DNA from 2 places in the Micromonospora sp. NPDC047670 genome. Region 2 is predicted to be linked to the other one. Evidence: riboswitches for the same ligand, from Rfam matches in the RefSeq annotation. Region 2 holds a riboswitch; the other holds the start of a gene.
What was found. A riboswitch is a leader RNA that binds a small molecule or an ion and turns the genes downstream of it on or off. The one in region 2 is predicted to bind cyclic di-AMP.
Positions count from the first base shown of each region.

Region 1: it holds a riboswitch for cyclic di-AMP, as region 2 does, so the genes downstream of both, ACGF7U_RS24220 (C39 family peptidase) here and ACGF7U_RS04980 (coiled-coil domain-containing protein) in region 2, are expected to answer to the same signal.

Region 1 is NZ_JBIDDA010000011.1:137,317-141,883, reverse strand. Features, by position in the region: gene ACGF7U_RS24230 (hypothetical protein) at 1-350, shown strand, start outside; gene ACGF7U_RS24225 (hypothetical protein) at 556-1,314, shown strand; cyclic di-AMP (ydaO/yuaA leader) riboswitch at 1,600-1,741, shown strand; gene ACGF7U_RS24220 (C39 family peptidase) at 1,969-2,814, shown strand; gene ACGF7U_RS24215 (alpha/beta fold hydrolase) at 2,921-3,664, shown strand; gene ACGF7U_RS24210 (CDP-glycerol glycerophosphotransferase family protein) at 3,717-4,567, opposite strand, start outside.
Region 2 is NZ_JBIDDA010000002.1:79,675-84,241, reverse strand. Features, by position in the region: gene ACGF7U_RS04990 (HelD family protein) at 1-1,622, shown strand, start outside; gene ACGF7U_RS04985 (cation diffusion facilitator family transporter) at 1,712-2,629, shown strand; cyclic di-AMP (ydaO/yuaA leader) riboswitch at 2,783-2,914, shown strand; gene ACGF7U_RS04980 (coiled-coil domain-containing protein) at 2,928-3,998, shown strand; gene ACGF7U_RS04975 (SRPBCC family protein) at 4,099-4,566, opposite strand.

The sequences.
Region 1 (4,567 bases), on a different contig from region 2:
CCGCCCTCCCGGCCGACGCCGGGGCGCTCCCCGTCGCCCCGGCCCATGCCGGGACGTTCCCCGTCGCCCCCGCCCATGCGGGGCTGCCCGGGGCCACGGCGATCCCCGGCACGGTGCCCCCGGCCGTGGCGGCCCCCGTCACGGCGGTCTCCGTCGACCTGCCGGGCTGCCGCCGGGTCGGCGACGACCGCGTCGCCGGCGCCGACGAGCGGGCCGCCAGCGCCCTCGCCGCCCTCGCCGCCCCGGCCGACCCGGGCCAGGCCGGTGTGGCTGTCGCCGCCGGTCCGGCCCACGCGCCGGCCGGGCACACGCCGGGCGCCGCCGGCCCCCGGGCCCCGCCGCGCGACTGACCCGCACCATCCCGCCGGGCCGACGTGCCCCGCGACCGCGTCCGCCGCGAGGCGTCGGGAAGGCCCCTTCCGCCACCGCAGGCATCGACAGGTGCCCGTCCTGTGCCCCCCCACCACCCGCACCCGTCCGGCGGCGGGGTGCGGCGTCGCCGCTCCCCGCCGCGGTGCCCCCGCTGCCGCACTCGCTACCCGTGAGGTGCCGACCATGGAGACCGTCTTCTACCAGTTCCTGATCGAGGTGCCGCGGGCCGCCGCCATCTGGTCCGCCCTGCTCCTGCTGGCCCTGACCGTGCTCGCCGTCCTGGTCGCCCGCCCCGAGCGGGTTCCGTCCGCCGACGAGCCGGCCCCGACGCCCGCCGACGACCCGGCGGCCGAGGCGACCGACCTGCGTCGCTACGCGGAGGAGGTGGCCGTCGCGGCGGAGCGTGCGGCCCGGACCGCCCGGCGGCGGCGGGCCGCCTGGCTCGCCGCGCAGGAGGAGGTCGACCGGGCCTGGCAGGCGTACGACGAGGCGGAGACGGCCGCCCGCCGGTTCACCGGGGCTGCTGCCCTGCCCCCTCCCCGCACCCCGCGCACGCCCGCCGAGTACGCCGCCCGGGAGCGCTGGCTGCACCACGCGGCGATGGCCGCCCACTGGCGCGGTGACCTGACCGCCCGCCAACTCAGCGACGTGTTCGGTCACCGGGCGGGCTGGGATCCGCGCCGGCACCCGGCCGAGCAGGAGATCCTGCTGGCTCGGGCGGTACGCGACGCGAAGCGGGCCGGCTACCGGGCCGCCGCCGAGCGGGAGCGGCTGGCGTGGCGGGACGCCGACCTGGCCGCCGAGGCGGCGCGTGCCCTGGCCGCGGAGGCGTACGCAGCGGCGGTCCGGCTCCGGCCGGGTCGGCTCCCCGCAGCCCGCCCGGCGACCGAGGCGCACCGCCCCGCGGCCGCCGCGCGCTGGCGCCCGGCGCGGGTGGGCTGACGCGGGCCGGCTTCGGTGACGCCGGTCACAGCGCGGTCGAATCGGTCATCGGGCGCGGCCCGGCCGAATTCCGCCAACCATTCCGCGCCGAAGTCGGCCGGTCGTCCGGTTGTCGACCGAGGGCGCGCCGGAAAACGACTGTTCCATTGAGTCACGTCAGTGCCAAACTGCCCGCAAAAAAGTCCCGCGATCAAGGTTTAAGCAGGTGGGGGCGGGTTGGCAGGGCGCGGGCCGGCCAGTAATGTCGGCCCGTCCGGTGCGGTACCCGTTCGCAAGAGGCGACGCCGCGCCGACCCGCCTAATCGCGCACAGACGAGCCGGGGACCCAGTGCAACACCGGGGTGAATCCGCGGGCCACGGCCCGTGGTAGGGCGTTCTTCCCGCCCGAATCCGTCAGCTAACCCGGTCGGCGGCGTCGGAAGGAGTTCCATCCTCGTGCAGCACCCACCCACCCCCCGCTCGACCCGCCGCCTCCACGGCGCCGCGGTGCCCGCGCTCGCCCGGCCGCACGCCGCGAGCTGACCCCACCGGTCACCGCCCGTCGCCCGGCATCCCGGGCGCAAATCCCCTGAGTGGCCCACCACCCCGCCCGGACCCCGTCCGCGCGGTCGGTTCCCCCTGCGGCGGACCGACGGCCGCTCACCCCCCGAGCCCGTGGAGGAAACCGTGAAGCACCACCTCAAGCGACAGCTTCGTCGCCTCACGTCCGAGCGTCCCTACCAGGTGGCCGCCGCGTCCGCCGCGGCGCTCGTGCTGGCGTCGGGCACCGGCGCGCTGCTGGCCGGCGCCGACGAGGCGCCCGCCGCCGCACAGGCCCCGGTGGCCGTGACCGAATCGCGTGACGACACCGCCGCCTCGCGCGGCGAGGCCCGCGTCGCGGCCGCCCCGTCGACCGCCGCCGCGGTCGCGTCCAGCGCCGCTCCCTCGGCCAGCGCCACCAGCGCCGCGCCGAACCCCGACCTGACCCGCAAGCCGGAGCCGCCGAAGCCCCCGAAGTCCAAGACCCTGGACTACGACTACGAGGCCCAGACCACCTTCTACAACTGTGGCCCGGCCGCCGTCCGGCACGCCCTCAGCGCCGCCGGCGTCGCGCGCAGCCAGGACGCCCTCGGCGCCCAGCTGGGCACCGACGAGATGGGCACCGACTCCGCCGAGGACACCACCCGGGTGCTGAACGCGACGGTGAAGGGCGACCCGTACCGGACCCGGATGATCCCGGGCAACGCCGCGACCCCGGCGCAGATGGACCGGCTCCAGGCCGACGTGGTCGCCGCCATCAGCGACGGGCGGGGCGTCGTGGTGAACATCGCCGGCAGCGCCACGGACACCGACGGCGGCTGGCACTCGTTCCCCGGCGGCCACTACATCGCCGTCGTGGGCTACCAGGACGAGGGGCGGCTGGTGAAGATCGCCGACTCGGCGAACCCGGCGACCGCCTCGTACTGGATGTCCACCGTCGCCCTGGCGAACTGGGCCGCCACCCGCGGCTACTCCGCCTGAGACGACCCGTCGGGCGTCGGCCTCCCCCCGGGGGGAGACGGCGCCCGGTGTCGTCTCCGGGTCAGGGCCCTCGCCGGGGCGTCCGGCGGGTGGCACACTGCGGCGCATGGCCGATGAATCAGGTGACCGGGACGGTCGACGCGTCCTGCTGCTGCTGCACGGCATGGGCGCGACCGGCGACGTGTGGCTGCCCTGGGCGCCGCTGCTGGAGCGCCGGTGGGCGGGGCGGTGGCTGGCGCCGGACCTCGCCGGCCACGGCTGGTCGCCGCCGCTGCCGGCGTACTCGTTCGCCGGGCTGGCCGACCGGGTCGCCGTGGGGCTCGCGGCGGGGGACCGGCTCGTCGTGCTGGGGCACTCCCTCGGCGGCGTGGTCGGGCTGGCGCTGGCCGCCCGCGGCGCCGGGCTGCCGGTCGACGCCGTGGTCGGGCTCGGCATCAAGGCCGTCTGGTCGCCGGCCGAGCTGGCGAAGGCCCGGGAGTTGGCCGACCGCCCGGTGACCTGGTTCGCCAGTCGGGACGAGGCCGCCCGCCGCTACCTGCGGGTGGCCGGCCTGACCGGCCTCCTCGCGCCGGACGACCCCGCGGTCGGGGCCGGGCTGCGGCAGGTCGACGGCCGCTGGCGGCTGGCCATGGACCCGGCCGCGTTCGGGGTGGGCGAGCCGGACCTGCCCGCCCTGCTGGCGGCGACCGACGTGCCGGTGCTGCTCGCCCGCGGCGAGCACGACCCCATGGTCACCGACGCTCAGCTCAAGGAGCTGGGCGTACCGGTTGCCACCCTGCCCGGCCTGGGCCACAACGCGCACGTCGAGGATCCCGAGGCGGTCCTGGCCCTCGTCGACCCCTACCGCTGACCCGTGCGATGCGGCCGCGTCCGGGCCGACGGGCACCGGAGCGCGGGCCGGGTCACGTGCGGGGGGAGAGGGACGCCTCGTCCGGCTCGACCGGCAGGTCGGCCCCGCCGGCGGCGCGCGGGGTCGGCGGGTTCCAGCCCGCGTCGAGCTGCCGCCGCGCGGCGTCGAGGAACGCCTCGGCGTACGACTCGGCGGGGAAGTCGCCCAGGTAACGGGTCCGGGTCGCCCAGCGGGCCGAGGCCAGCGGGTCGGTGTCGAGCAGCGCGGTCAGCACCTCGTCCACGTTGGACATGTCGCGGCGCAGCACGTAGCCCGAGCCGGCCAGCGGGAACCGCTCGGCGAACCGGTCGCCCTCGCCGCCCATGTCCGTCACCGCGTACGGCTTGCCCGAGTAGAGGTAGTCGGAGATCACCCCCGACACGTCGGAGACCAGCGCGTCCGAGCGGTTCGCGCACTCGGCCAGGGTCAGCTCGCGCGCGGCGGCGCCGAAGACGTGCTGCCGGCCGCTGCGGGCGCGGTCCGCGGCCAGCAGTTCGGTGAGCCGCCCCAGCTGCCGTGCCGAGGCCGGGTTCTGCGACGTGTACGGGTGGGCCCGCAGGATCACCGTCGCGCCCCGCGCCAGCAGCCCGCGCAGCAGCGCCTCGGCCACCGGCAGCGAGCAGTAGTTGGCGTCGGCGTGGTGGCCCGTCCAGGTCGGCGTGTAGAGCACCGTCGGGTTCGCCAGGGCCCGCGCCGGCTCCGACCGGACCTCGATCGACTCGACCTGCGGCCGGCCGACCACCACGAACTTCTCCGCCGGGATGTCCACGCCGGCGCGGGCGTACCGCTCGATGGCGGCCTGGCCGGCGACGAAGATCCGGTCGAAGATGGCCGAGACCGGGTTGGCGCTGGGCGCCTTGTCGC
Region 2 (4,567 bases):
CCACGCTCTCGAAGGCCACCGGCCGGGGCATGCGGGACATCGTCGCCACGATCCAGCGGGAGCAGGACGAGGCGATCCGCTCCCCCGGGTCGGGCGTGACGATCGTGTCCGGCGGCCCGGGCACCGGCAAGACGGCGGTCGCCCTGCACCGGGCGGCGTACCTGCTCTACTCGGACCGCAGCCGGTACGCCGGCGGCGGCATCCTGGTGGTCGGCCCGTCCTCGGTCTTCGTCGAGTACATCGCCTCGGTGCTGCCCTCGCTCGGTGAGGACACCGCCACGCTGCACTCGCTGGGCACCCTCTTCCCGGGCATGAGCGCCACCCGCACCGACCCGCCGGCCGTGGCGGCCGTCAAGGGCTCGCTGCGGATGCGCCGGGTGCTGGAGCGGGCCGCCCGGGACGCGGTGCCGGAGGGGCCCACCGAGCTGCGCCTGCTCTACCGGGGCGAGCTGCTCCGGCTGGACCGCCGCGAGCTGGACGCCGTCCGGGACCGGGCGATGCCCCGGGGCGCCCGCCGCAACGAGGTGCGCCGCGCCGGCTTCGACGGCGTCCTCGCCGCGCTCTGGGCCCAGGCCCGCCGGCTGGGCATCGGCCGGCTGCCCGAGCAGCGCGCGTTCGAGGACGAGATCGTCGAGCGGCCGGAGTTCCGGGAGTTCCTCAAGGCGTGGTGGCCGCGACTGCACCCGCGACACGTGCTGGGCTGGCTGGCCCGCCCCGACCGGCTGCGCCGGTACGCCGGCGGGATCCTCTCCGGGGCCGAGATCCGGCTGTTGGCGGAGGCGTACCGGAGCCTGGACCGCGCCGGGCTGACGATCGCCGACATCGCGCTGCTGGACGAGCTGGACGCGCTGCTCGGCAAGCCGATGAAGCCGGCCCGGCCGAAGCGGGACCCGTACCAGTTGGCCGGCGGGGTGCGCGAGCTGAGCACGTTCGCCGACCGGCAGCGCGCCGCCCGCGAGGCGGCCCGCCAGCGCCCGGAGGACTACCGGGAGTACGCGCACGTGGTGGTCGACGAGTCGCAGGACGTCTCGCCGATGCAGTGGCGCATGATCGGCCGGCGCGGGCGGCTGGCCTCGTGGACGGTGGTGGGCGACCCGGCGCAGACGGCCTGGACCGGGGACCCGGACGAGCTGTCCCGGGCCCGCGACCAGGCGCTGGGCCGGCGCAAGCGGCACCACTTCACCCTCACCACGAACTACCGCAACTCGGCGGAGATCTTCGCGGTCGCGGCGGCCGAGATCCGCCGGCTCCACCCCGACCTCCCGCTGCCCACGGCGGTGCGCTCCACCGGCGTCGACCCGGTCGAGCTGGTGGTGCCGCCGGCGGAGCTGGAGACCGCCGTGGTGGAGGCGGCCACGGCCCTGCTCGCCGAGGTGGAGGGCACCGTCGGCGTGATCACCCCGGTGCCCCGCCGGGACGAGGTGGCCGGGTGGCTGGGCGGGCTGGCCGCGCCGCGCCTGCAGGTGGTGACCAGCCTGGAGGCCAAGGGCATGGAGTACGACGGGGTGGTCCTGGTCGCCCCGGGCGAGATCCGGGCGGACCCGGGCTCGGGCGTACGCACGCTCTACGTCGCGCTCTCCCGGGCCACCCAGCGGCTGACCACCGTCGACCCGGTCGGCTGAGCCGCCGGCCCGCCCCGCGGCCACTTGCATATATTGCGATGTGAGCATAGTTTGGACGCGGATCCGGACGGGTGACGGAGGGTGGGCGCGTGGGCGCAGGTCATGACCACCACCACGGGTCGGTCGCGAACGCCGCGCACCGCCACCGGGGTCGGCTCTGGGCCGCGTTCGCGCTGCTCGGCGCCCTGATGGTGGCGGAGGCGGTGACCGCCTTCCGCACCGGCTCGCTGGCCCTGCTCAGCGACGCGGGGCACATGTTCACCGACGTGCTCGGCATCGGCATGGCGCTCGCCGCGATCACCGCCACCCGGCGGGCCGGGGCGGACCCGCAGCGCACCTTCGGCCTCTACCGGTTGGAGGTGCTGGCCGCCCTCGCCAACGCCGTGCTGCTCTCCGGCGTCGCGGTCTACGTGGTCGTCGAGGCGGTCCGCCGGTTCGGCGACCCGCCGGAGGTGCTTGCCGGCCCGATGCTCGCGGTGGCCCTGCTCGGCCTGCTCGCCAACGTGGGCGCCTTCGCCCTGCTGCGCTCCGGGGCCAAGGAGAGCATCAACCTGCAGGGCGCCTACCTGGAGGTGCTGGGCGACCTGCTGGGCTCACTCGGCGTGATCGGCGCGGCGCTGCTGATCACCGTCACCGACTGGTGGTGGGCCGACCCGCTGGTGGCGGTGGCGATCGGGCTGTTCATCCTGCCCCGCACCTGGCGGCTCGGGCGCGCCGCGCTGCGCATCCTGGTGCAGGCCGCGCCGGAGCACCTCGAGGTCACCAAGGTGCACGACCGGCTGGCCGCCGTGCCGGGCGTCGCCGAGGTGCACGACCTGCACGTCTGGACGCTGACCTCCGGCATGGAGGTAGCCTCGGCGCACCTGACGATGGCACCGGGCGCGGAGGTCGGCGCGGTCCTCACCGCGGCCCGGTCGGCGCTGCACGAGGACTTCCGGATCGAGCACGCCACGCTCCAGATCGAGCCCGGAACGTCCCCCGGGGCCTGCGGGTCGGTTGAGTGGTAATGAGCACAACCTTAAATCTGGGCGAGTATTGTCAACTTATGTCGGATTTGACGGTAAGCGGACAGTCACCCGCAGTCACTCCCGCTGCACCAGTCACACCGGCACCGGTAGGCTCGGTTCCGGCCTTCGCCAGGCGGCACCCACCGGTGCCGGCGATGGCCGCCGCCTAATCGCCCGGTGGGGCGAACCGGGGAACCATGTTCGTGGGGTGCATCCGCGTCAGCGGTAGGGATCTTCCGTCCCGAACCCGTCAGCTAACCCGGTCGGCGGCTGACGGAAGGACACGTGTATGCCAGTGATGGCACCTGTACGACGACGCGCCGCCCGGATGGCGGCCCTGATCGCCGCGACGCTCGCCCTCGGCGCCGCGGTCGCCCCGGTCACCGCCGCCCCGGCGGCGGCCACTCCCCGCGCCGGACTGCTCGCCGCGGCGCCGGGGCAGGACGAGGAGGGCGGCACGCCCGCCCTGCGGGCCCAACTGGAGGCCGCCAGCAAGGGCTACCTCGACGCCAAGCGGGCCCTCGACACGTCGGTCAGGCGGCAGCAGCAGCTCGCCGCGCAGCTCAAGACGACCGAGACCCAGCTGACCGAGCGGACGGAGAAGGTCGGCGAGATCGCCGGGGTGGCCTACCGCAGCGGCCGGCTCGGCGTCGCGTCCGCGCTGCTCAACAGCAACTCACCGGACGGCTTCATGGACCGGGCCGCCGCCCTCGACGCGGTGGCCGCCAACGAGGACCGGGCCCTGCGCGAGCTTCAGGAGACCCGCGACGCGGCCACCCGCACCAAGCTCGCCCTGGACGGCGAGATCCGGGAGCAGCGCAAGCAGGTCACGCTGATGGCCAAGCGCAAGGAGCAGGCCGAGCGGGCGCTGACGGTGGCCAACCGGAAGCAGCAGGCCGCGGGCGGGGGCAGCGCGCCGCGCGGCACCTCGACCGCGACGGCGAAGCCGGCGCCGCGCAACTCCGACGGCTCCTGGCCGTCCGAGTCGTGCAGCGTCAACGACCCCACCCCCGCCAACGGCTGCATCACCCCGCGCACCCTGCACGCGCTCAACCAGGCCAAGGCGGCCGGCTTCACCCGCTACGTCTCCTGCTACCGCCCCGGCGGCTCCGGCGAGCACCCGAAGGGCCGGGCCTGCGACTTCGCGGCGCAGAAGGGCGGGTTCGGCGGCGACGCCACCGGCGGCGACCGGACGTACGGCAACAACCTGGCGGCGTACTTCGTCAGGAACGCCGACCGGCTGGCCGTGCTCTACGTGATCTGGTACAGGCAGATCTGGCTGCCCAGCAGCGGGTGGAAGTCGTACAGCGGCGCCAACGGCGACCCGTCCAGCGACCACACCAACCACGTGCACCTGTCGGTCTACTGACGCCCCGGCCCCGGTGACCCGCCCGTCGGGTCGCCGGGGCCGTGCCACGCGTACGCCCGTCGGCCCGGGCGGGCCTGTCGGGCGTCGTCGGCGTCCGCGCTCAGCCGGCCGGCGGCCCGGAGTCGCGGTCCAGCACGGCGCCCAGCCGGGCGGCCAGCCCCAGGTGGGCCGCGCGCGCCTGACGGAAGGCGTAGCCGAAGAGCGGCGCGGGCGCGGCGAGGGTGATCTCGACCTCGATCCGGACGACGCCGTCCGGCTCGGCCCGCAGCCGGGTCCGGTTGCGCACGGTGGTGGCCGGCCGCTGCCGCGCCACGGTGACGATCTCTTCCGGCCCGGCCACCAGGACATCGGCCTGGTAGGTGATCGGCAGCCGCAGCGGCCCGGCGGCCAACCGGTCGGTGATGAGGTAACTGGCCCGCGCGCCGGGCCGGGGCGGCACCACCCGGCGGACCCGGACGATCAGCGGATGCAGGTCCTCCTGCCGGGCCGGGTCCGCGAGCAACCCGGCGGCCTCGGCCAGGGAGCAGCGCGCCTGGACGGTGTAGCTGAAGGAATCCCGCCTGAGCACG